2 linked regions of the Shinella zoogloeoides genome follow. The protein of the gene in region 2 interacts with the protein of the main gene of each other region in a pairwise test. Links are inferred from orthologs where the notes say so. Each region holds a gene or a part of one and is shown on either strand. Other genes may lie near its edges.

Evidence for each region.
Region 1: the proteins of Q9316_RS21625 (region 2) and glmS interact in binary tests that used the Escherichia coli proteins (3 or more experiments, as listed by UniProt). The link is inferred for Shinella zoogloeoides from one-to-one orthologs.

The regions. Positions count from the first base shown.
Region 1 is NZ_CP132311.1:1,610,348-1,616,247, forward strand. What follows is about bases 1,702-4,635. They hold glmS (glutamine--fructose-6-phosphate transaminase (isomerizing)), read right to left. Parts: upstream 4,115-4,635; coding sequence 2,288-4,114; downstream 1,702-2,287. Other genes in these bases: Q9316_RS09105 (DUF502 domain-containing protein), read right to left, coding at 1,702-1,761; Q9316_RS09110 (GNAT family N-acetyltransferase), read right to left, coding at 1,797-2,291; glmU (bifunctional UDP-N-acetylglucosamine diphosphorylase/glucosamine-1-phosphate N-acetyltransferase GlmU), read right to left, coding at 4,240-4,635. In the rest of the region: ATP-dependent DNA helicase RecG, read left to right, coding at 1-607; Q9316_RS09100 (hypothetical protein), read left to right, coding at 699-914; more of Q9316_RS09105, read right to left, coding at 1,054-1,701; more of glmU, read right to left, coding at 4,636-5,619; Q9316_RS09125 (Na/Pi cotransporter family protein), read right to left, coding at 5,699-5,900. UniProt on the Escherichia coli protein: Catalyzes the first step in hexosamine metabolism, converting fructose-6P into glucosamine-6P using glutamine as a nitrogen source.
Region 2 is NZ_CP132312.1:240,714-246,576, forward strand. What follows is about bases 1,485-4,381. They hold Q9316_RS21625 (phosphatase PAP2/dual specificity phosphatase family protein), read right to left. Parts: upstream 3,652-4,381; coding sequence 2,317-3,651; downstream 1,485-2,316. Other genes in these bases: Q9316_RS21615 (lysophospholipid acyltransferase family protein), read right to left, coding at 1,485-1,883; Q9316_RS21620 (hypothetical protein), read right to left, coding at 1,880-2,248; Q9316_RS21630 (bifunctional alpha/beta hydrolase/class I SAM-dependent methyltransferase), read right to left, coding at 3,659-4,381. In the rest of the region: Q9316_RS21605 (carbon-nitrogen hydrolase family protein), read left to right, coding at 1-300; Q9316_RS21610 (phosphatidate cytidylyltransferase), read right to left, coding at 301-1,233; more of Q9316_RS21615, read right to left, coding at 1,233-1,484; more of Q9316_RS21630, read right to left, coding at 4,382-5,395; Q9316_RS21635 (CDP-alcohol phosphatidyltransferase family protein), read left to right, coding at 5,516-5,863.

The sequences.
Region 1 (5,900 bases), on a different replicon or contig from region 2:
ACTGATGTCCGTCGAGGAACGGCATGCGACGCTCGCCGGTATTTTCGGAGATGCCGCCGGCCTCGTGCACGGCCGCATGAGCGGACCGGAGAAGGACGCCGCCATGCTGGCCTTCAAGAATGGCGAGACGCGGCTTCTGGTGGCGACGACCGTGGTGGAGGTCGGCGTCGACGTGCCGGACGCCTCCATCATGGTGATCGAGCACGCCGAGCGCTTCGGCCTCGCCCAGCTTCACCAGTTGCGCGGCCGTGTCGGGCGCGGCGAAGAGGCGTCGAGCTGCATCCTGCTCTACAAGGGACCGCTCAGCGAAAACGGCCGGGCCAGGCTCTCCATCCTGCGCGAGACGGAGGACGGCTTCCGCATCGCCGAGGAAGACCTGAAGCTGCGCGGCGAAGGCGAGCTTCTCGGCACGCGGCAATCCGGCACGCCCGGCTTCGTCGTGGCGAGCCTCGAAGCCCATGGCGACCTGCTGGAGATCGCCCGCAGGGATGCGGCCTATGTGCTGGAGCGTGATCCCGACCTGACGGGAGAACGCGGCGAGGCGATCCGCACCCTGCTTTACCTCCACCGCCGCGACGAGGCGATCCGCTTCCTGCGCGCCGGCTGAACAAGCGAGCACGCCCCACAAAATCGTGATTTCGCCGGGAGCGCGCGTGAAGGCATACTTCCCATCGCACCAGCGAAGAAGGAGAAATGCCATGAAGACAGTTCTCGTAGTCGCAGCAATGCTCGGCCTCTCGGCATCCGCAGCCTTTGCGGATTGCGCCTGGCACAACCAGACGTCGGCGGAAGCCAAAGTCGACAAGACCATCACGACCGCGAGCGTGACCACCACCGAAAAACAATCCCGCCTCTCGGCGGAGGCCGATCGGATCGTTCTGGACGAGCAGCAGGACGCTGACGTCAAGGAATAGGTCGTTCCGGGCCGCCCCGCTTATAGAGTTTGTCAGGGAAAAGTGGGAACCGGTTTTCCCGAAAAGACAAACGAAAACAAAAGAATTTAGAGCATGTCTGGTTCAACCTGAACCTGATATGCTCCAGGGGCGGCTCGCCCTACCCTTTCTTCTTGGTCTTTGCCTTGGCCTTGCGCTGCTCGTCGCTCTCGACGAGTTGCAGCGACTTTTCCGGCGGCGTGACGAGGCCGACGGAAATGATCAGCTTGGCGGCATCTTCCGCACTCATGTCGAGCGGCACGATTTTTTCCCGCGGTACGTAGACGAGGAAGCCGGCCGTCGGAAACGGCGTCGGCGGCAGGAAGCAGGCGACCATGTCCTTGCCCATCGCCTTGAATTTCGTCGCGATCTCGCCGCGCGCATCCGTCGCCACGAAGACGATCGCCCAGAGGCCGGCGCTCGGATATTCGATCATCGCCGCCTTGTTGAAGGAATTGCCCTTGTCCTTCAGCACCGTCTCGAAGATCTGCTTCAGGCTGCGGTGCACCGTGCGCACCAGCGGCGTGCGGTTGAACAGCGAATCGCCGAACTCCACGACGGTACGCCCGATCAGGTTCTTTCCGAGGAATCCGACAAGCGTGATCAGCACGAGCGCGATGAGCAGCCCGAAACCGGGGATCGCAAATTGCAGGTAGTTTTCAGGGTTGTAGGAGGCCGGGATATAAGGCTTCACCCAGCTGTCGGCCCAGCGGATAAACGTCCAGGTCAGCCATATGGTGATGGCGATCGGCGCGCAGATGACGAGCCCGGTCAGGAAATTGTTGCGCAGCCGCATGGCCAGCGACTGTCTCGGAACAAGGTCGGTCATCTAAGGTCCAGTGCAGGGCGAGCGTGGGAGTCTGCTCAGCCGTAGAAACCCGGATGATAGGAAACGGTTCCCCCGCCGTAAACCGGTGAAAATGCCATACGCATGAAATACTCCGGCGGCACGCCGTCGAGCGTCAGCTTCGGGTCCGGCGCGAATCCGAAACGGCTGTAATAGGCGGGATCGCCGAGCAGCACGCAGCCCGTCGCACCGAGCGCCTTCAACCGGTCCAGCCCCTCGCGCACTAGCCTGCCGCCTATTCCCGCGCCCTGCCGGGACGGGGCGACCGCGATCGGGCCGAGGCCATACCAGCCCCGGCTGCCGTCGGAGACGGAAACGGGCGAAAAGGCGACGTGGCCGACGACAGCGCCTTCCACTTCTGCGACCAGCGAAAGCGTCAGCGCTCCGGCCGCGCGCAGCCGGTCGATGATCACATGTTCCGTCCCGTCGGCATGCGGTGCGCTTTCGAATGCCGTCTGCGTCAGTACGCGGATGGCGTCGATATCCGCCGCGCGCTCCGGGCGGATGATCATTCGACCGTCACGGACTTGGCAAGGTTGCGCGGCTGGTCGACATCCGTGCCCATGAAGACCGCCGTATGGTAGGCGAGCAACTGGATCGGCAGCGAGTAGATCATCGGCGCGATGATCTCGTCGACATTGGGCAGCACGATCGTCGCCATCGTGGGGAGCTTGGAGGCGGCCGCCCCCTTCTCGTCGGTGATGAAGATGATCCGGCCGCCGCGCGCAGCCACTTCCTGCATGTTCGACACGGTCTTCTCGAAGAATCGGTCATGCGGCGCGATCACGATGACCGGCATGTTCTCGTCGATAAGCGCGATGGGGCCGTGCTTCAGCTCGCCGGCGGCATAGCCCTCGGCGTGGATATAGGAGATTTCCTTGAGCTTCAGCGCGCCTTCCATGGCCAGCGGATAGCTGGTGCCGCGGCCGAGATAGAGCACGTCCTTGCACTTGGACAGGTCGCGCGAAAGCTGCTCGATCGCCGGCTGGATGGTGTTCAGCACGCTTGCCATGATGCGCGGCATCTCGGCGAGATGGCGCACCAGTTCCTTCTCTTCCGCCGTGCCGAGCGTGCCGCGCGCCCGGCCCGCGCCGATGGCGAGCGCCGCCAGCACGGAAAGCTGGCAGGTGAAGGTCTTGGTGGAGGCGACGCCGATTTCCGGGCCGGCAAGGATCGGGAAGACCGCGTCGGATTCGCGGGCAATGCTCGATTCTTTCGCATTGACCACCGCGCCGATCTTCAGGCCCTGCTCCTTGCAATAGCGCAGCGAGGCGAGTGTGTCGGCGGTCTCGCCGGACTGCGAAATGAAGAGCGCGGCCGAGGCCGGGTTGAGCGGGATTTCGCGGTAGCGGAATTCGGAGGCGACGTCGATCTCGACCGGCAGTCGGGCATAGCGCTCGAACCAGTATTTGCCGACCAGACCTGCGAGATAGGCTGTGCCGCAGGCCGTAATGGCAAGGCTCGGTACCTTGGCGAAGTCGATGTCCGCGGCGACCGGACGGACCGTATGCGCGAGGAAATCGACATAGTGACTGAGCGCATGGGAGATCGCCTCCGGCTGCTCATGGATTTCCTTCTCCATGAAATGCCGGTGGTTGCCCTTGTCGATGAGATAGGCGGCCGCCGAGGAAATCTGCTTCGCGCGCTCGACGCGCTTGCCGTCGAGGTCGAAGATATGCGCACCATCGCGGCCGATCACCGCCCAATCGCCGTCGACGAGATAGCTGATCTCGTTGGTGAAGGGCGCGAGCGCGATGGCGTCGGAGCCGAGGAACATCTCGCCGCGGCCGTGGCCGATGGCGAGCGGCGGGCCGCTGCGGGCGGCCATGATGGTCGACGGATCGTCCTCGAAGATCACGGCCAGCGCATATGCGCCGGTGACGCGGCGCAGCATGGCTTGCATCGCCTCGCGCCGGCCGAGACCTTCGCGGCGGTATTTCGCGACGAGCTGCGCGACGACTTCCGTGTCGGTCTGCGTCGTGAAGGTCGCACCGGCCGCGGACAATTCGTCCTTCAGCTCGGAAAAATTCTCGATGATGCCGTTGTGGACGACGGCGACACCCTCGACGAAATGCGGATGGGCATTGCCTTCCGTCGGCGCGCCGTGTGTCGCCCAGCGCGTGTGGGCAATGCCGATGGTGCCGGCGAGCGGCTCCTCGGAAAGGCGCTTCTCCAGGTTGAACAGCTTGCCTTCGGCGCGGCGGCGCGCCAGCCTGCCGTCGACGATGGTGGCGACCCCGGCAGAATCGTAGCCCCGATATTCAAGGCGCTTCAGGGCATCGACAAGGCGACCCGCAACAGGCTGGTTTCCAACGATACCGACAATTCCACACATGGTCTGCTCCGCTTTTGCGAGATGCTTCGATTGCGCTCTTTCGTAGAGCTTTTTTACCGTGGTGCAACACGCCCGCACTCACTTTCGATTGCAAGCGTTAATCTGGGCGCGCCCACTGGAGGAGATTATTCGGCCGCCTTTTTCTTCGCGTCCTTGATCGCCTGGTTGCGCGCGCGAATCTGCGCGGCGCGGCCCTCCTTGTTTTCCTGCCGGGCGCGGCCGAAGGCGACCGCGTCATCCGGCACATCGGCCGTGATGACGCTGCCGGAGGCGACATAGGCGCCGCTGCCGATGGAGACGGGCGCAACGAGGGCCGTGTTGGAGCCAATGAAGGCATCGGCGCCAATGCGCGTCACATGCTTGTTTATGCCGTCGTAATTGCAGGTGATGGTGCCGGCACCGACATTGGTATGCGCGCCGATGAAGGCGTCGCCGATGTAGCTGAGATGGTTGACCTTGGCGCCCGCGCCGATCTCCGCCTTCTTCACCTCGGTGAAATTGCCCACCTTGGAACCCGCGCCGAGATTGGCGCCCGGCCGCAGGCGCGCATAGGGGCCGACCTCGGCGTCCGCCGAGACATGCGCGCCTTCGATATGCGAGAAGGAATGGATCAGCGCGCCGCTCTCGACGGTCACGCCGGGGCCGAACACGACATTCGGCTCGATCGTCACGTCGCGTCCGATTTTCGTGTCATGGGAAAGGAAGACGGTTTCCGGCGCGATCATCGAGACGCCGTCGATCATCATCTCGTGCCGGCGGCGCTGCTGCCAGAGCCGTTCGATGACGGCGAGCTCGGCGCGCGTGTTGCAGCCGGTCAGCTCCTCCTCGGGCGCTTCCACCGCGATCGCCCGGCCGCCGGCGGCGCGCACGACCTCGACGATGTCGGTGAGATAATATTCGCCCTTGGCGTTCTCGTTGCCGATCCGGTCGATGAGGTCGAGCGCCTTGCGGCCATCGATGGCCATCAGGCCGCCGTTGCAATAGGTGATGGCCCGCTCGGCCTCGCTGGCGTCCTTGTGCTCGCGGATCGCCAGCAGTTCGCCATTCTCCACGAGCAAACGCCCGTAGCCGGTCGGGTCGGCCGTCCGGAAGCCAATGACGACGACGTCTGCGCCACGGGCAAGACCGTCGCGCGCGGCGATCAGCGGCGCCTCGGTGATGAGCGGCGTATCGCCGAAGACGACGAGCACGTCGTCATATCCCTTGGCGATGGCATCGCGCGCGGCGAGCACGGCATGCGCCGTGCCGAGCCGCTCGGTCTGGATATGGACGGTGCTGCTGACCGCCGCGCTCCTCGCTGCGGCCTCGACCTTCTCTGCGTCGCGGCCGAGCACCAGCGCGATATCGGAAATGCCGGCCTTGGCGAGCGCATCCACCACATGGGCGATCATCGGCCGACCGGCGACGGGGTGCAGCACCTTCGACTGCGACGACTTCATCCGCGTGCTCTCGCCGGCCGCCAGGATTACGGCAAGGCAGGTGCGTTTCGTCCGGTCTGCGGTCATGGGAATTCCTCGTTCATCCGTATGCGTCGCCGTTCCTTAGCAAAAAGCCACGCAGGGAGACAAAGGGATTTCTCGGGTCTCAGCTGGTGCTGTTGCGCAGGCGGCTTTCGGTGAGCAGGCCGCTCTCGTCGAGGATCGGATAGGCGACGGAGACGAGATGCGCGTTGACGCGCTTCAGGTCGCGCAGCATGTCGAGATGCAGCGAGCTGGTCTGGAGGCTGTCGAGACGGCCGTCGCGCAGCCGCTCCAGGTGCCGCTCGGAGGATTGCTTCTCCATGCGC
Region 2 (5,863 bases):
ATGTTCTCCTGCTATGTCGTCGACGTGAACGGGCTCGATGCCGGCGGCGTCGGCCGCTCGCTCGTGGCCGATCCGACCGGCAATGTCGTGCACCAGTGCGGCCAGGTGACGGAAATCTTCCCGATCAACATCGATCTCGGCCTGGTGCGCCAGGTGCGCGCGGAAGGGGCCAACGGCCTCGGCCAGGTGCTGAAATCCTACCGCGACCGCACCGTTACCTTCTCCACCTACGAGAATGGCGGCGCGTCGGCCTATCTCGACAGCCTCGGGCCGCTTGTGCCGATGCCGAAACGGCGTTGATCACGTCCAGGTGTAGCGGACGATGTGGAAGAAGACGGGCGCGGCGAAGACGAGGCTGTCGGCCCGGTCCAGCATGCCGCCATGGCCCTCGATCATATGGCCCCAGTCCTTCACCCCGCGGTCGCGCTTGATGGCGGAGGCGACGAGGCCGCCGAAAAAGCCCATGATGCAGGCAAGGCCCGCAAGGACACCCGCCTCGACCGGCGAGAAGGGCGTCAGCCAGTAGAGCCCGGCGCCGAGCAGGGACGCGCTCGCAATGCCGCCGACCAGTCCCTCCCAGGTCTTCGAGGGCGAGATGTTCGGCGCGACCTTGTGCCGGCCGAACAGCTTTCCGAAGATGTATTGCAGCACGTCGCTGCCCTGCACGGTCGCGATCAGGAAGGCGATGAGCAGCAGGCCGCGTCCCTCGTTGCCCGGAATGGGCAGCGTCACCAGCGCCGGCACATGGCTGATGCAGTAGACGGACAGCATGATGCCCCATTGCTGCTCGCTGACCCGTTCGAGGAAACGGGAGGTGTCGCCGCGGATCGCCGTCAGCGCCGGCATGGCGAGGAAGCAGTAGACCGGGATGAAGATCGCGTAGAGCCCGTACCAGTCGATCCAGATCAGGTAATATTGCACCGGTATGACGATGAGGAACATGCCGATGAGCGTCCAGCGGTCGGCATGGCGGGTATTGGTAAGCGTCACATATTCGCGCAGCGCCGCGAAGGAGACGAAGGCGAAGAGCAGGATCACGCCGCCTGTGCCGAACAGGAAGGCGAGGCTGATGCCCGCCACCATGATCCACCAGGCCTTGATGCGCGCATTGAGGTTTTCGAGCGTGGAGGGCAGCGGCTTGGCGCTACGGTAGGACAATACCCCTGCAACGACGCTCGCCGTGACGAGCACGGCGACAAGGCCGAGGGCGAGGCGTGTGGTGTCGTCGCTGATCAACGGGTTCCATCCTTCCTGGGCGCAAGCGCCAGCAGCGCCTGCCTTGCACGATCGAGAAACACTTTGCGGTCCTCCCCTTCCTCCAGCGCGACCGGTGCGCCGAACACGACGCGGCAGAGCAGCGGCACCGGCAGCACCGCGCCCTTGGGCAGCACGCGGGACATGTTCTCGATCCAGCAGGGTACGAGCTCGACATTCGGACGCGCGGCGGCGAGATTGTAGAGGCCGGAGCGGAAGCGCAGCAGCGGCTCCTCCGTCATGTTGCGCGTGCCTTCGGGGAAAAAGATCAGGGACTGGCCCGCATCGAGCGCGGCGAGCATGACCTGCATCGGATCGGCTGTGCGCTCCACCCAGTTGCGCTCGACGAGGACCGTCCGCAGCATCCTGCCGGAAATGAAGCGGCGGACGGGGTCGGCGTTCCAGTAGTCGGCGCCGGCCACGGCGGCGGTGCGGCTGCGCTCGGCGGGATGCAGGCAGGTCGAGACCAGGATGAAGTCGCCATGGCTGGCATGGTTGGCGAAATAGATCCGCTGCCGGCCGTTCGGCGCGGCGCCGGCCCAGATCGGCCTGACGCCGGTGACGGCGCGCGAAAGGCCGGCGAGCAGCGCGCCGGACACGGTTTGCAGGAGGGAAGCGCCGTTGCTCAACACAGGCCCGCTCCATCCACCGTGTCGAGCAGCAGCACGGCGTAGAGCAGCCCGCCCACGATCAGCGCGATCCGCTGTTTCCAGATGAGCCGGCGGCATCCCGCAAGGCGAGCGTCGAGCGGCGCGGGCGCGCCGCCGCGGCTGCGAAGCCCCATGCGGGCGAGCACGTCGTCGATGGCAGCAAGTCCGGTGGTTTCTTCCTCGTGGGATGCGGCGAGCCGGAACAGCGCGGCATCGAACAGGAGATGCACCGACAGCGCGAGCGGCAGCAGGCAGAAGAAGAGAAGCAGCCACCAGGCGAGCGGCCCGGTAAAGCCGTGCGCACCCGCCGTCGGCGGGGCCACGGCGAGAATGAGGAGTGCCATCGCTCCGCCGGCAAGGGCGTTACGGCGGAGGCGCCGGGCGGCATCGGTCGCGCGGGTCTTCCACTCGGTCATCGCGCCGCCTCTTCGATGCGGGCATAGGCCTCGAAAGGAAGATGGACGGGCCTTCCCGCCACCTTGATCTGGGCGACGGCCGCTGCGGCATTCCCGGCATGCCCCGCCCGGACAAGGGCGCAGGCCGCGACGACGGCGCTGCGCTGGAAACCGAGCGCGCAGCAGATCAGGACCGGGCCGTGGCGGCGCGCCTCCTCGACCACCAGGGCCGCATCGCGGATGCGGGCGGCGGGAACGGGAATGAGGTCGAGCGAGGGGAAGGCGCGCCAGGCAAGGCCCGCCACGGCAAGGCCGGGCAATTCCGCCGCCATGTCGATCACGGCGACATAGGTCGAAAGCTCATGGCGCCTCGGGACGCGGCCGAGGAAGATGCCGTCCGCGATCTCGGTCGCCGCCGGAAGCCGCCGGGTCCACCAGCGGACATTGAGCCGTGCGCCGGCCCGGTAGGGCATGAGCAGCCAGCGGCTTGCGAGGGTAATCCGGCCATCCGCCTGCTTCTGGAACACCGCCGTCCCGGCGCCGGCATAGCCGAGCGCGACGATGGCGAGGGCAAGGGCCGGCCAGAGGAGCAGCAGGCCGGCGCCGGAATCGCGCGTCGCCAGCACGGTCAGCACGAGAAGCGCCGCCGCGCCCGCGGCATAGCAAGTTGCCAGTCGCCAGGCCTTCGGATCGTCCGTCAGTCGAAAGCCGGCGAGTGGCGAGGGTTTTCGCGGCGGAAACAGCCAGAGGGCGAAGAGGCCGAGCAGCGCGCCGGTGGGAATATCGATGATGTGGTGCTGCCGCGTCGTCAGCACGGAAAGGCCGATCAAGAGACTCCAGACGTGCCAGAGCGCGAGCCCCGCCCCGCGCAGCCGGCCGCGCCAGTGATCCCAGATGATGACGAGCAGTGCGATATGCAGCGACGGCGCCTGGTTGAACGGCTTGTCGAAGCCGCCGAGGACATCGAACATGAAGCCCGGCAGGCCGTCCGTTTCCGGCCGCACGAAAATCGCCTGCAAGGGAAAGGCGATGAAGCAGGCGACGGCGACGATCTGCGCTGTGAGGTAGCGCCGCGCCAGCCGGCCGACCTCCTCCGGTGTCTCGTTGACGAAGAGCGACAGCGCGTAGAAGGCGTTGATCGACCAGTAGGGAACGATCGTCCAGGCGATGAAGGGGATATACCGTTCCCAGCCGAAGGCGAGGTTCGGCACGTCGGCGCGCAGCGAGGCCAGCCAGTTCGCCGTGCCGTAGGTGAGGTAGAAGAACGGCGCGAGGACGGCGAGCCAGAGCGCCGCCGCGCGGAAGACGGCGCGACGGTCGACGGCCGGAACGGATGCAACCCCCTCCCCCATGCGGTCCTCAGATGCGCTCCGCCAGAGACACGGTGAAAATCCCCCATTTGTCGATGCGCTGCTCGATCTTGCGGAAGCCGGCGGCGGCGACGAGCTGGTCCATTTCCTGCTGGGTGCGCCGGCGCATGATCCAGGCCTCGCCGCCGCGATGCGATGTCAGCGCCCGCGCGATCATCTCAAGCTGCGGGTGCCAGGGCTGGCCGGTGTAGATCAGCAGCGATCCGGGTTCCAGCGCCCGCGACAGGCCGGCCAGCGAGGCTTCGATCTGGCCATTGTCGGGGAAGAGTTCGTAGAGGCCGGAGACGATGGCGAGGGTCGGCTTCGGATCGACGGCGGCGAGCCCTTCGGTGTCGAACGCGTCCGCCCGGTGGAAGGATGCGACCTCCCGCAGGCCGCGTTCGTCGATCAGCGCGCTGCCCTTCTCCACGTTGATTGGCGAATAGTCCTGCAGGCGGATGCTTTCGGGCTTTGCCGGCGAGCCGATCACCGCGTCCAGCACATAGCGTCCGTGCCCGGCGGCGATGTCGAGCACGCGGAGCGGCTTGTCTTCCGCCTTGAGGCGCGCGAGCGCCTTGCCGATCAGCTCTTCCAGATGGATTTTCCGCTGGCGGATGCCGCGCCAGCCGATGGCATCGAGGAATTGCCGGTCGATCAGCCGTCCGCCCGGTCCGAGGCCGCGCGGCTCGTCTTCGTAGACGTAGTCCAGCGTCGAGCCGGAATCGAAGCCGGTGCGGATGCCTGTCTTGATGCCGTTGGAAAACAACCCGCCGAGGCGTATGGAGGCCCGCGTCATTGCCCAGTAGAGCCCGCGCGGCGAGAAGAGCGACAGCGGGGTCGCCAGACGATCGGCCTCGTCGCGGGTATAGCCGGAAAGATGCGCCCGCCGCACATCCGCCACGACCGGCGGCTCCGCGAAACGGGCCGTGATGAAGGCGCGGACCTTGTCCAGCGCCTTGGCGCGGTCCCGCTCGCCGAGCGTGTCGTGATAGAAGCCGGGCAGGATATGCCGCTCCTTGATCGTGCTGCCGAGATTTTCGAAGAAACGGTGCTGCGGCTCGTGGCGCACGACGAAATCGCTTCCGGAGATGAGAAGCTGCGTCGGCACGGTGATGGCGCGCGCGTCGGCGACCACCCGGTCGGCCGCCTCGTAGAGTTCCAGAAGGATATTGGAGGCGATGGGACGGGTTATCAGCGGATCGGCTTCGAAGGAGGCGATGCGCTCCGGATCGTGCGTCAGGAAGCGCGCCTTGACGTAGGAATTGACGAAGAACGTGCCCTTCAGCTTCTGCCAGAGCGCGATGCCTTGCCTTGCGAAGGGCACGTAGAGCTTGACGTCGAAGGCGGGCGAGGCGAGCACCAGCGCGCGGATGTCAGGCGCATAGTCGTGCACCCAGGTGGCGGCCAGCACGGCGCCGACGCTCTGCGCGACGACGGCGATCTGGTCCATGGCGAACCCGCCCGTCTCCCTTATATGGCGCACGAAGCTGTCGAGATCGCGCACCGAATGGGCGAAGGACGGCGAATGGCCGCGCTCGCCGGGCGAGCGGCCGTGCCCGCGCGCATCCCAGGCGTAGATCGAAAAATCGTCGAGGCCGAGTTCCTCGGCGATATGGGCCACCCGGCCGCTATGCTCATGGCCGCGGTGCAGGAGCACGATCGCGCCCTTCGCCGTGCCGGAGCGGGCGGGCCAGAAGCGGTAGAAAAGCTCCACGCCGTCATGGCTCGCAAACGCCGATTCCATCATGCTGTCTCACCCCTCATGCAGATCTCACTTCCCCTATACGGATGAGCAGCGATGTTTGCAGTTGATTTCATGGCGTTGGGTCTTCATTTGTTGAACGCAATCCAGCGGATTCGAGCGTTCATGTCGATCTATAAACTGAAATCATCCTTTCAGAGCCTGCTTCGTCCACTGGTAGGGCGTCTGGCCGGCATGGGGCTCACGGCCAATCAGGTGACGCTGGTGGCGGCCGTCGTTTCCGTCGGGATCGGCGCGCTTCTCCTCGCCCGGCCCGAGCCGGCGCTCTTCGCGCTCGTCCCGGTCTGGATGTTCCTGCGCATGGCCTTCAACGCCGTCGACGGCATGCTGGCCCGCGAGCATGGCCAGAAAAGCGCGCTCGGCGGCTATCTCAACGAGATCGCGGATGTCGTTTCGGATGCCGCACTCTATGTGCCTTTCGCGCTGATCGCGCCCTTTTCCCTGCCCTGGCTG